Regions from separate parts of the Shewanella glacialimarina genome, predicted to be linked through region 2. Evidence: predicted binding sites of a transcription regulator. Region 2 holds the regulator's gene; each other region holds the start of a gene.
What was found. Region 2 encodes sigma-54, which starts transcription at its own class of promoters, with help from an activator protein. Its sites were predicted from a motif close to GTTGGCACGNNNNTNGNNT; they were not measured.
Positions count from the first base shown of each region.

Region 1: a site for sigma-54 is predicted at 2,717-2,735, ahead of FJ709_RS15745 (P-II family nitrogen regulator). Genes of this name have one in related genera too.
Region 3: a site for sigma-54 is predicted at 2,336-2,354, ahead of flhA (flagellar biosynthesis protein FlhA). Genes of this name have one in related genera too.

Region 1 covers NZ_CP041216.1:3,595,206-3,599,496, forward strand. Annotated here, with positions in the region: gene FJ709_RS15730 (tetratricopeptide repeat protein) at 1-501, opposite strand, end outside; gene FJ709_RS15735 (hypothetical protein) at 622-963, opposite strand; gene FJ709_RS15740 (ammonium transporter) at 1,058-2,308, opposite strand; gene FJ709_RS15745 (P-II family nitrogen regulator) at 2,321-2,659, opposite strand; gene nrfA (ammonia-forming nitrite reductase cytochrome c552 subunit) at 2,989-4,291, opposite strand, start outside.
Region 2 covers NZ_CP041216.1:3,923,687-3,927,977, forward strand. Annotated here, with positions in the region: gene lptB (LPS export ABC transporter ATP-binding protein) at 1-670, shown strand, start outside; gene FJ709_RS17140 (RNA polymerase factor sigma-54) at 831-2,324, shown strand; gene hpf (ribosome hibernation promoting factor) at 2,351-2,638, shown strand; gene ptsN (PTS IIA-like nitrogen regulatory protein PtsN) at 2,641-3,084, shown strand; gene rapZ (RNase adapter RapZ) at 3,081-3,938, shown strand; gene FJ709_RS17160 (HPr family phosphocarrier protein) at 3,972-4,247, shown strand.
Region 3 covers NZ_CP041216.1:2,977,433-2,981,723, forward strand. Annotated here, with positions in the region: gene flhF (flagellar biosynthesis protein FlhF) at 1-161, opposite strand, end outside; gene flhA (flagellar biosynthesis protein FlhA) at 191-2,290, opposite strand; gene flhB (flagellar biosynthesis protein FlhB) at 2,424-3,557, opposite strand; gene fliR (flagellar biosynthetic protein FliR) at 3,569-4,291, opposite strand, start outside.

The sequences.
Region 1 (4,291 bases), 330 kb from region 2:
TCGCCTATCCCAAACAGGCTCAACATCAATATCTTGAAATTCTACAGGTATATTAAACACATCCGCTAATGCGGCTGATAATACCACCAGCGACATACAGTTGCCTTGCCGATTAATGGCCGTTTCACTGGCAGGGCGTGTGTAATGGTCTCGGTATTCAAAGCCACCATTTTGCGCTCCAATATATTGGGCCAGCCACTGGTGAATAGGCATTTTCCGATGTTTAGTGGCATTATCTCTTGAATAAATTTGCTTTATTTGGGCGACATAAGACAAAGGTAAGCTATAAATTTGCTCAGGTGAGATGATATCAGTTGTGGTAAATAGCTCGTCATAGAATAGTGATTCCACATCAATAGGCTCTACTGAAGCAGGCGTAGACTGACAGCCAGACAGTGGCCACAAGAGTGCAAACATTACCAATATAGGTAACACTCTTTGCTTAAGTTGATGTAAACCAGTAATAGGATTGACGTACTGTTGAAAGGTAATAGACCACATAACCCAACCCTCTTAATCGAAATAAGAATAAGATAAGTTTAGTCAAGTAAACCCTTTTCAGCCAAAAAGACGTGAATTTAACAACGGGCATCAATCAGTTCAACTCAGATTCACAGAGTACTATTTAGGTTGTGCTGGATGCTTAGGCGGATCTATTTTAATAAATAACTCTTTATTTTGATAGTCATACGGACGATAAGCAAAGCCATTACAGCTAAAATATCGATACGGCAAAGCAAATGGAATACAGCCCACTGGCAGGGCCTGTAAAATTTCAATTTGCTGCTGCATTCTGAGTGCCTCTTGCCATTCGAACTCTTTAGCAATTTGATCGCGAACGGCAAAAGCATCAAATTGTTCAGATGACTTTCTTACCACAACTTGCCCAGCACTAAGCGAATAACTGACCATTAAACTTATCGCGATTAGCGTAAAAGTCATAAAGTGATTGAAGGTATTCATAGGCCGTCTCAAATGATGTCATAAACAATAAATCTAGCACATAAAAAAACAGAGCCCTAAAGGACTCTGCTTAAATATTACGACACTTGTAAAATTAGCTACCGTTTTTTACGCTAACAAACTCAGGATAAGCGTCAATACCACAGTCAGATGCATCCATACCGACATACTCTTCCTCTTCACTAACACGAATACCCATAGTCACTTTGAGAACAAACCAGACTAGAAGTGACGCTGTGAATACCCAGCCAAAGATAACTGCTGCACCGAATAACTGCGATCCAAAACTTGCATCAGCATTTGATAATGGCACTAGCATCAGCCCTAATAGACCTGCTACACCATGAACTGAGATTGCGCCCACTGGATCGTCAATTTTGATACGGTCAAAACCAATAATCGAGAAAATAACCACACCACCTGCAACCAAACCAATGACACCTGCCATAACAAGTGAAGGCGATAATGGATCTGCCGTAATTGCCACAAGACCTGCTAAAGCACCGTTTAATATCATGGTTAAGTCAGCTTTACCCCACACCACTTTACACACAATCAAGGCTGCTATAGCACCGAATGCGGCGGCAGAGTTAGTGTTGACGAAAACCTTAGCCACGGCTGACGCATTTTCAGCATCAGACACCAATAACTGTGAGCCACCGTTAAAGCCAAACCAGCCCATCCACAGAATAAACATACCTAAAGTTGCCATTGGTAAGTTAGATCCTGGAATTGGATTAACCTGGCCGTTAGCACCATATTTACCTTTACGAGCACCCAGTAATAATACACCTGCAACAGCCGCTGCCGCACCAGCCATGTGCACTATGCCACTGCCCGCAAAATCAACAAAACCAGCTTCTGATAAAAATCCACCGCCCCAAGTCCAATAACCTTCTACAGGATAAATAATTGCAGTCATAAACACCGAAAATGCCAGGAAGGCCCATAACTTCATGCGCTCTGCAACTGCACCCGATACAATCGACATCGCGGTAGCAACAAACACAACTTGGAAGAAAAAGTCAGATTCTAGCGCATGGTCAGCATCAGCAGCTTGCGAACCAATTAATGCTCCAAATGAAGGAATAATACCGCCTTCAGCGTTGTCGACATACATGATGTTATATCCAACAAGCAGGTAGGTTACACAAGCGATAGCATATAGACATACGTTTTTAGTTAAAATTTCAGTGGTATTTTTTGAACGTACTAAGCCAGCTTCCAACATGGCAAACCCTGCTGCCATCCACATCACTAATGCACCAGAGATCAAAAAATAGAAAGTATCTAATGCAAAGCGTAACTCGCTAACAGTTAGTCCTAATTTTGCTAATTCTTCCATTATCATTGCCCCTTATAATGCTTCGTTATCAACTTCACCGGTACGAATACGCACGGCTTGTTCTAAATTAGTTACAAAAATCTTACCGTCACCAATTTTGCCGGTATGCGCTGCAGTGGTAATAGCCTCAATTAACATATCTAGGTTTTCTTCTTTAGTGGCTATTTCTAATTTTACTTTAGGTAAAAAATCCACTTGATATTCAGCACCACGATAAAGCTCAGTGTGACCTTTTTGACGACCAAAACCTTTTACCTCAGTAACTGTCATACCCTCAATGCCCATACCAGCTATTGCTTCACGGACATCATCCAATTTAAATGGTTTGATGATTGCGCTGACGAGTTTCATCCCGACCTCCAAAAATTAATAAAATATGAATTTGTTATATATTTGTTGATAAAACAGATTCAATCATCAGGCCAGTTTTTTAAGTTAATGTTTTAAAAAGAAATAGAGTAAGTTTTCAATAAAAATAGCGACAATTTAGCACCATAATGGTGCACTACAAAACCATGCCGCTTAATATTGGTGCAGCTCTACGATGAAATGAGCGAAGAAAAGATTAGCGTTAGCCAAGTTATAAACCGCATAAAAAAAGCCCTCTTTCGAGGGCTTTACTAAAGCATTTAGCTAATTCAAGTTAACTATTCAAAGTTGCCTTGAGTAAGCTTAACAACTTACTTATAAGTCGCTTCGCGTTTTTTTGCTTCTTCTTGCCATTTAGGCACTAGATTTTTCTTGAATGCTTCTTTTTCTGCATTCATTGTTTTCATGTCCATGCCTAATGCTGCTTGTGCTTTTGCTTTAGTCGACGTGTCAGGATAAGCAATGGGTTGCTTAACACCTTTAGCCGCCAATAGATGAGCAAGCTTGATACGAGCATTAGCCGCTTTATCAACCGCGGTGCCTAAAATACGTAATGCTTCATCAGCTGCGTGAGCTGCAACGCCGTGCGATGCAGTTGCAAAGTCCCAGCGCCACTGTGAATGACGGATATCCATAAGGATGGGCTTCATTTCAGCTTCAGTTGCACCCGCATCCCAAGCCGCTTTTGCTTCAAAGTGAGCTTTAACTAATTGCGCTTCAGCACTGGCTTTAAGTTCACCTACTTTTTGCTTGCGTTCATTAGTTAAATCAACCATGAACTCTTTGCTTTGGTTATGGCAGGTAGCACAGGTTTCATCAAAACGGTCGAACGGATTACCCACTTTGTGATCGGTAAACTTACCTTTACCATTTGCTTTAGCCACTTTAGGCATATGACAATCTATACAGGTTACGTTGTTTTTACCGTGCACACCTGCTTTCCAAGTTTCATAACCTGGGTGCTGTGCTTTAAGCATAGGAGTTCGAGATACAGCATGGGTCCAATCAGAGAACTCCATATTGTCGTAGTAAACCTCCATTTGCTCAACTGTGGTTCCCATATCCCATGGGAACTTCACAAAACCAGGTTTATCTGCTGTTTTCTCGAAGTAGTACTCTACATGGCACTGCGCACAAACCATAGATTGCTTATCTTTACGTGACGCTTTATCAAAAGGTGTGCCAATTGCATCTAATGCACGATCGACATATGGACGAGAGATGCGTAATTTAGGTGAACCTTTTTCATGACAGTCACTACAACCGATTGTGTTAACAATTTCAGGTCCACCTTTAGCCCATTTGCCCGCGAAATAGCCATCTTCGCCTTGCTCTTCAATTACACGGGGAACATCAGGACTTTTACAGCTCCAACATGCCATCGGCATTGGGCCGTCTTCAGCATTTTTGGGGGCGCCGGTACGTAATGTGTTAGTGACATCAGTGACCGCATAATGGTGACCGCGTGGCGCATTATAATCTTTTGCGAAACCGTAACCTGCCCATAAAACCACTAAGCTAGGTACTTCTTCCAACATATCAACAATTTCTTTACTTTCACTGGTATCATGCCAAGACTCATACTGAGCAGAATACTTATCTTTATATACTTCA
Region 2 (4,291 bases):
TAAAAGTGTCAGTCTAACTGTAAAAACAGGCCAGATTGTCGGACTACTTGGTCCCAATGGCGCAGGTAAGACGACCACGTTTTATATGGTTGTTGGCTTAGTCAAAAGTGATCATGGCCGCATTTTAATTGATGACGATGACTTAACTGCTGACCCAATGCATTTACGTGCGCGAAAAGGTATTGGCTATTTACCGCAAGAAGCCAGTATTTTTAGAAAGCTCAGTGTGCACGATAATATTATGGCCGTGTTGCAAACCCGAAAATCGATGACTTCGGATGAGCGAATTCAGGAACTTGAACATCTTTTAGAAGAATTCCATATTACCCATATTCGCGATAGCCTAGGCATGTCACTATCTGGAGGCGAAAGACGACGGGTAGAAATTGCACGCGCTTTAGCAGCCAATCCTAAATTTATATTGTTAGATGAGCCCTTTGCGGGTGTTGACCCTATTTCAGTGATTGATATTAAGAAAATCATTCTTCAACTCAAACACCGTGGCCTAGGCGTATTAATTACTGATCATAACGTCCGTGAAACACTTGATGTGTGTGAGCGGGCATATATCGTTAGTCAGGGAAATTTGATTGCCGAAGGCACTCCAACTGAAGTACTCAACAATCAGCAAGTTCGAGCAGTATACTTAGGCGAACAATTCAAGCTATAGTTAATCTAAATAGGATCTGAAGCACTTGCTTGGCATAGTGTTTCTGGCAACTAAGCTAATAGATCGTTTGTAGGTAAAGTAAAACCATTTGTTAAAAAATTGCGACTATCACTCACTTTAATCAGTGTAGAAAGCCGAATTCTTCTAGGGATCAGCAGTAATGAAAGCTTCACTCCAACTTAAAATGGGTCAGCACCTCACTATGACCCCACAGCTGCAACAAGCTATACGTTTGCTGCAGTTATCATCTTTGGAGTTACAGCAAGAAATTCAACAAGTATTAGATTCCAATCCTTTGCTTGAAATGGAAGATGAATTTTCAGCACTTAGCAACAAAAATGACAACTCAAAAGACCTATCAGAAACTGACTTCAATGAAATCAGTGCACCTGTAGTCGAAAAAGACACTTCAAATGTCGACACCGCAGAGTCAATGACTAAAGAGCAAATGTCTGAAGACTTGCCAATGGATACTACCTGGGATGAAGTGTACAGCGCCTCACCAATGGCAAGTCCTGGTTCGGGTTCAGGCAGCATGCCAAATGATGACATGCCCTTCCAAGGTGAAACATCCGAAGGATTATACGAGCATTTAGAATGGCAAAAAAATCTAACCCCTTTTTCTGAAACAGACCTAGCTATTGCCACAGCCATTATTGATGCCATTGATGACACAGGTTATCTCACCCAAAGTACTGAAGATATTTTAGAAGCTATGGGCGATGATTCTGTCGAATTAGACGAAGTAGAAGCGGTACTAAAACGCATACAACATTTCGATCCTCTCGGGGTTGCTTCGCGTAGTTTAAGTGAATGCTTGTTGATTCAACTTGTTCAGTTTGCACCAGATACGCCACATATTGATAATGCCAGAATATTAATCAAAGATTATTTAGATTTGATAGCAGGACGTGATTTTCGCACCTTAATGCGTAAAACTAAGCTAAAAGAAGATGAGCTGCGCGAAGCCATTGAATTAATTCAATCTTTAAATCCACGTCCTGGCACGATGATCACCCCACCGGATGATGAATATGTTATCCCAGACGTGTCAGTGACGAAAAAGAATGGCCGTTGGGTAGTTGAATTGAACCCTGATAACATGCCTAAAATAGGGATTAATCAACAATATGCCGCCATGGCAAAAAGTAGTAAGAGTTCAACAGATACTCAATTTATTCGAGGTCACTTACAAGAAGCCAAATGGTTTATAAAAAGCTTAGAAAGCCGTAGCGACACCCTGCTTAAAGTATCCAATTGTATTGTGCAATTTCAGCAAGGTTTTTTTGAGTATGGTGCAGAAGCAATGAAGCCTATGGTGTTGAATGACATAGCTGAAGCTGTCGAAATGCATGAATCTACTATTTCGCGTGTCACCACGCAAAAGTATATGCATACACCGCGCGGACTATTCGAACTTAAGTATTTTTTCTCTAGCCATGTAAGTACTGATGATGGCGGAGAGTGTTCATCTACAGCAATTAGAGCCTTTATTAAAAAGCTGGTGGCAGCTGAAAACCAGAGAAAGCCATTAAGCGACAGTAAAATGGCAGACCTTCTGGCAGAACAAGGGATCAATGTTGCACGTCGCACCATCGCGAAATACCGCGAAGCGATGATGATCCCTCCCTCAAACCAACGTAAGAGTTTATAATCTACCTAGGCAATTGGAGGAAAAATATGCAAATCACCTTGACGGGTCATCATATTGAAATTACTGAATCACTAAGAGAATATGTCACAAGTAAGTTTACAAAACTTGAACGACATTTCGATCAGATCAATAATGTCCACGTAGTATTAAATGTCGAAAAGCAACAACAGATAGCTGAAGCAAAAGTCAGCTTAAATGGAGCTGAAGTATTTGCGACATCTGAACATGCCGACATGTATCACGCTATAGACGCCCTGATTGATAAACTCGATCGTCAGGTCATTAAACACAAAGAGAAATTAACTAAGCATTAATGATGGAACTTAGTACCATCCTGCAGCCGGAATGCACCTCCTGTGCCACACCGGGCAGTAAGAAAAAGGTACTGGAGCTTATCAGCGATTTAGCTGCAGCCCAGTACCCATCCCTATCTTCACAAGAGATTTTTGAAAGCCTAGTGGCTAGAGAAAAAATGGGTAGCACAGGAATAGGCTCTGGCATTGCAATCCCGCATGGTCGTTTAACGTCCATCGTTCGCCCTATCGCGGTTTTTATAAAGTGCGAAGAAGCGATTTCATTTGATGCTATCGACAAACAACCAGTGGATCTCTTATTTGCATTACTGGTGCCAGCAGACCAGTGCCAGCAACATCTCAGTACCCTATCCTCAATGGCTGAAAAGTTATCGGATAAACAGATTCTTAAGCAGTTACGAAAAGCAAGTAACTCAACTGAACTCTATCAGGTTATCACAGCATGAAATTAGTCATTGTATCCGGTCGTTCGGGCTCAGGTAAATCTGTCGCACTTAGGGTACTAGAAGACCTGGGTTACTATTGCGTTGATAACTTACCACTGCCCTTAATTGGACGACTATTAGAGCAGCTTAGAAACACCAATGAACTGGTGGCCATAAGTGTTGATGTTAGAAATATAGAAGAGCAAGGTAAAGTATTACAGCAGCAGCTTGCGTGGTTATCTAAGGATACTGAAGTCATAAGCTTTTTTTTACAGGCAAGTGATGAAGCCCTACTAAAACGTTACAGTGAAACCCGCAGACTACATCCATTATCGAAAAAGAATATGTCCCTACAGGATGCGATTCAATTTGAAGGTAAGCTACTGGCGCCTATTTCTGAATACGTAGACCATTTTATCGACACATCTAAGTTAAATATTTATCAACTTAGTGATCAAGTACGTGAAATTTTAATGGGCAGTGTTGATAAAGAGTTAGTGATCAATTTTGAGTCATTTGGTTTTAAATATGGTATGCCCGCCGAAGCCGATTTTATGTTTGATGTACGCTTTTTACCTAACCCACATTGGGAAATAGAATTACGTCCCTTTACTGGATTAGATGAACCCGTGCAGGAATTTCTTGGCCAGCAACCGCTGGTAAATAAATTCATTTGGCAAATAGAAAACCTATTTGAAACATGGATGCCCCACTTAGAGCGCAATAACCGCAGCTACCTAACCATAGCTATTGGTTGTACTGGTGGCCAGCATCGTTCAGTTTATATCGCCGACCAGCTTGCTAAACGTTTTTCAAGTGGTAAAAAACATGTTGTTCAAGCAAGGCACCGAGAGCTTATAAACAAGCATAAATAATCGCTATTCAGTTACTTGTCGGAACTTAACTAAATGAGTCTTTTACAGCGCCAAGTCATCATATCAAACAAGCTTGGTTTACACGCACGAGCTGCTACCAAACTGGCTATTCTTGCTAATGAATTTAATGCCAATGTTACCCTGATCCAGGGTGAAAAAAAGGCCAGCGCGGCCAGTGTATTGGGCTTATTAATGCTTGAAAGTGGCTTAGGTAAAACCATAGATATCATAGCAGAAGGGCCAGATGCACAATCCGCTCTTGATGCTATCTGTAATTTAATTAATGACAAGTTCGAAGAAGGTTGTTGATCCTAATCATTTCTCCATCGGTTAAATCTAGTTTTTAATCGTAT
Region 3 (4,291 bases), 950 kb from region 2:
GCGGCACTCGCCTTAGGCTCATCGTAATCAACGGCGGCGACAATCTCGATCCCGCCTGCCACTTTTTTATTCGACATAATGACAGCGTCAGAGCCAAGGGTCTCTTTTACTTGCGCTAATGCTGCGCGCATATCTTTGGCAAAAAATCGTTTAATTTTCACTTACGCACCTCTTTTATCTGACGTTATCACTATTGGCCAACAGATGAAACAATCCGTATCTGTTTCTCATCTGGAATTTCTTGATACGAAATTACCCTTAAATTTGGAATAGTGTACTTAACAAATCGTGACAGAGTTGAACGTAGCATGCCTGATGTCAATAAAATGGCTGGCTGACCAACCATTTCTTGTTTCTGTGAAGCATCAAGTAATGACTGCTGCATGCGTTCTGCAAGGCCTGGTTCAATATTTGGCCCCTCTCCCCCTGTCGCCTGCATAGACTTATGCAACATTTGTTCCAACTCTGGAGCCAAAGTAATGACGGGGATTTCTAGCTCAGGTCCGGATATTTCTTGCACAATCATACGTTTTAGCGCGATTCGAACTGCAGCGGTAAGCACTTCAGTATCATTACTTTTCGTGCCGTATTCCAGCAAAGTTTGCACTATAGTACGTAAGTCACGCACAGACACGCCTTCATTCAATAGATTTTGCATTACTTTAACTACATTACCTAGCGACATTACATCCGGAATAAAGCCATCAACAAGTTTTGGCGATTGCTTGGAAAGCATGTCCATTAATTGTTGTACTTCTTCATAGCCTAATAACTTAGCAGCATTATTACTGAGTAATTGGCTGATATGAGTTGCTACCACAGTTGCAGTATCTACCACTGTATAGCCTAGTGTTTGCGCATGCTCACGTTGCTCTGGTGCAATCCAAACGGCTTCTAGCCCAAATGCAGGATCGGTAGTTTCTATGCCATCAAGCTTGCCATAAACTTGGCCAGGATTAATGGCTAACTCACAATCATGTCTGACTTCAGCTTCACCGACGACCACGCCCATTAAGTGAATACGATATGAATTTGGCGATAAATCTAGATTGTCACGGATATGTACTGCTGGCACTAAAAAGCCTAATTCTTGTGATAATTTTTTACGTACACCTTTAATTCTACTTAATAATTCACCGCCTTGGCCTTTATCAACCAAGGGGATAAGTCTATATCCAACCTCTAAACCGATAGTGTCAACGTGACGAACATCATCCCAACTTAAATCTTTTGGTTCCTTATCTTTGACATCTACAGGGCCTTTTTTGACAAGCTCTAATGCTGCTGATTTTTTCTCATTAATACGTTTTTGTACCATATAAGCAGTGGCCGCGGTAATAAATGCAAAGCTGATAAAAGCGACATGTGGCATACCAGGCACAATACCCATAACAAATAACAAACCTGCAGCAATTGCTAATGATTTGGGCTTGTCAAACATCTGGCTCATCATCATCTGGCCCATGTCACCAGATTCATTTTGACGAGTAACCATCAGAGCAGCTGCAATTGAAAGTAGTAACCCAGGTATTTGGGCGACTAGACCATCACCAATAGTTAGCAGAGTATAAACTTCAACTGCACTAGAAAAGTCAAGTCCATGCTGGACCATACCAATGATAAAGCCACCCAACATGTTAATAACCAGAATCATAATACCGGCTATCGCATCACCTTTTACAAATTTTGACGCACCGTCCATTGCGCCATAAAAGTCCGCCTCACGGGTCACTTCTTCGCGACGAATTCGAGCTTGTTCTTGGTTTAGAATACCTGCGTTCAAGTCGGCATCAATGGCCATTTGTTTACCAGGCATAGCATCTAAGGTAAAACGTGCACTGACCTCTGAAATACGGCCAGCACCTTTGGTTACAACAGCAAAGTTGATAATGATCAAGATTAAAAACACAACTAAACCAACAGCATAGTTACCACCAATAACCACTGAACCGAAGGCTTCAATGACTTTACCCGCCGCATCGCCACCATTATGCCCTTCTAGTAATACCACTCGAGTTGAAGCCACATTTAAGGCAAGTCTTAGTAAAGTAGCTACTAAAAGTACTGTGGGGAAAGCGGCGAAATCGAGTGGTCTGTCGGTATAAATAGCGACAAGCAAAACGACTAAAGCCAGCGCAATATTGAATGAAAATAAGATATCTAATAAGAATGGCGGGATCGGTAAAACAATCATCCCTAATGCCGCCAATACTAATAGAGGCGTACCAATTCCTTTAAAGGTTGATGGTCGGATTTGTTTGAATTGGCCGAAAACTGCTTTTACATCCATTCGCGAAAGCCTTTTACTGATGAATTTTTGACGCGTACAGTCAATTAGCAAGAATTAAGCCAACAAAAAAATTCAATCATAATTTGATAATAGAATCTATTTACTACGATTAAAAAACAATCTAAGAGTGATATTAATGCTTTAGTTCATCAGGAATGGGTTGTTTTAACGGGACTGGTATAGGACGACGCCCCTTACCTTTTTGGTATTGTTTTAACTGAAATACATATGCAAGCACCTGAGCAACAGCGGTAAATAAGCCTTCTGGCACTTGTTGATCTACTTTTGTTGTATGATAAATAGCCCTTGCTAATGGTGGTGCAGACACAATCGCAACGTTATGCTCACGAGCGATTTCACGAATTTTAAATGCAACATCATCAACTCCTTTAGCAATTAAAAATGGTGCTGAGGAGCGGGCAACATCATATTTAACCGCTACAGCATAATGTTCAGGATTGACCACAATAACATCAGCATTGGGCACTTCGGCCATCATCCTTCTTTGCGCCATTTCTCGTTGCAGTTGTCTGACACGGCCTTTAACTTCAGGTTGGCCTTCAGAATCTTTATACTCGTCTTTAATTTCTTGTTTGGTCATTTTAAGTTGTTTATGGTGATTCCAAATTTGAAACGGTACATCAATAATCACAATGATTAGCATCGAGGAACATAACAGAATAAACATCCATACTAATAAATCTAAAGCATGGTAAACGTTGCCAGGTAAATGGTCGCTAGACAACATTAAAATATCGTGAAAGTAGATCTTTAGTAAGAAATAAGCAGCAATGGCTACTACCGAAAATTTGGCTATGCCCTTAGTTAACTCCACTAACGCCTGCGTTCCAAACATTCGCTTAAATCCACTAACGGGACTCATTTTACTGCCCTTGGGCATAAAAGCTTTTACAGAAAAAGACAAGCCACCTAAAACGATATTGCCCAAAAAGGATACCAAAGCGAGCAAAGCAATAAAACTTACCAAAGGCCAAGCAAGCTCATTTCCCACCACGCCCCAAATTCGATACATCGAATTAGTATCAAAAATTTGATCTCGCTCCATGGTAAAAATTTGTTTCATTATGGTATACAAACTTTTGGCAATAGCAGGCCCAGTCATAGCAAAGCCAACCGATGCAGCAAGTAACACCGCAGCAGTGCCTAACTCTTTAGATCTGGCAACCTGGCCTTTTTCACGCGCCTGTTCAAGACGCTTACTTGTGGGCTCTTCTGTGCGTTCTTGACCACTGTCAGCTTCTGACATTTACTGTGTCCTTAAAAATCCACATCACCATCAATTTGGCATTGCAGTTGTAAAATATCACACATCAATAATTGGGCTGCTAACCATACTTCATCAAAATGTGCCATGATAGGACCTAATGTTAGCCACAATATCACTAATCCGCTAACCATGGTGACCGGAAAACCTATTGAAAAGATGTTCAGCTGTGGTGATGCTCGGGTCATTACACCAAAAGATAAATTGATCAATAATAACGCAACAATCGCTGAAATAGACATAGTTAGTGCAGCACCGAACATATAAGATCCCCATTCAGCAAGATTTTTGTAGGTGGTAATATTAATACCCTCTGCCGATACTGGAATAGTTTCAAAACTGGCGACAATCATTCTAAACATCAGCAAGTGACCATCAACGGCTAAAAATATTAACGTCGCAAGAAGCAAGAATATATTACCCACCACAGGGGTTTGCTCACCAGAGCCCGGATCAACCATTGACGCAAAACCTAAACTGGTTTGCATACCAATAATATGCCCTGTCAGCACGAATGTTTGCATCATCATCACACTAACAAAGCCCATTGCAGTACCAATTAAAAGCTGTTGTAAAGTAATAAACACTGAGCTAAGTGCAAATAACTCTACATTTTCAACAGGGGGGAGAACCGGCACAATGGCAAACGTAAAGGCCATTGAGAAAAGCAATCTGACGCGGGAGGGCGTTGTATTGGCGCCAAAGACAGTCATGGT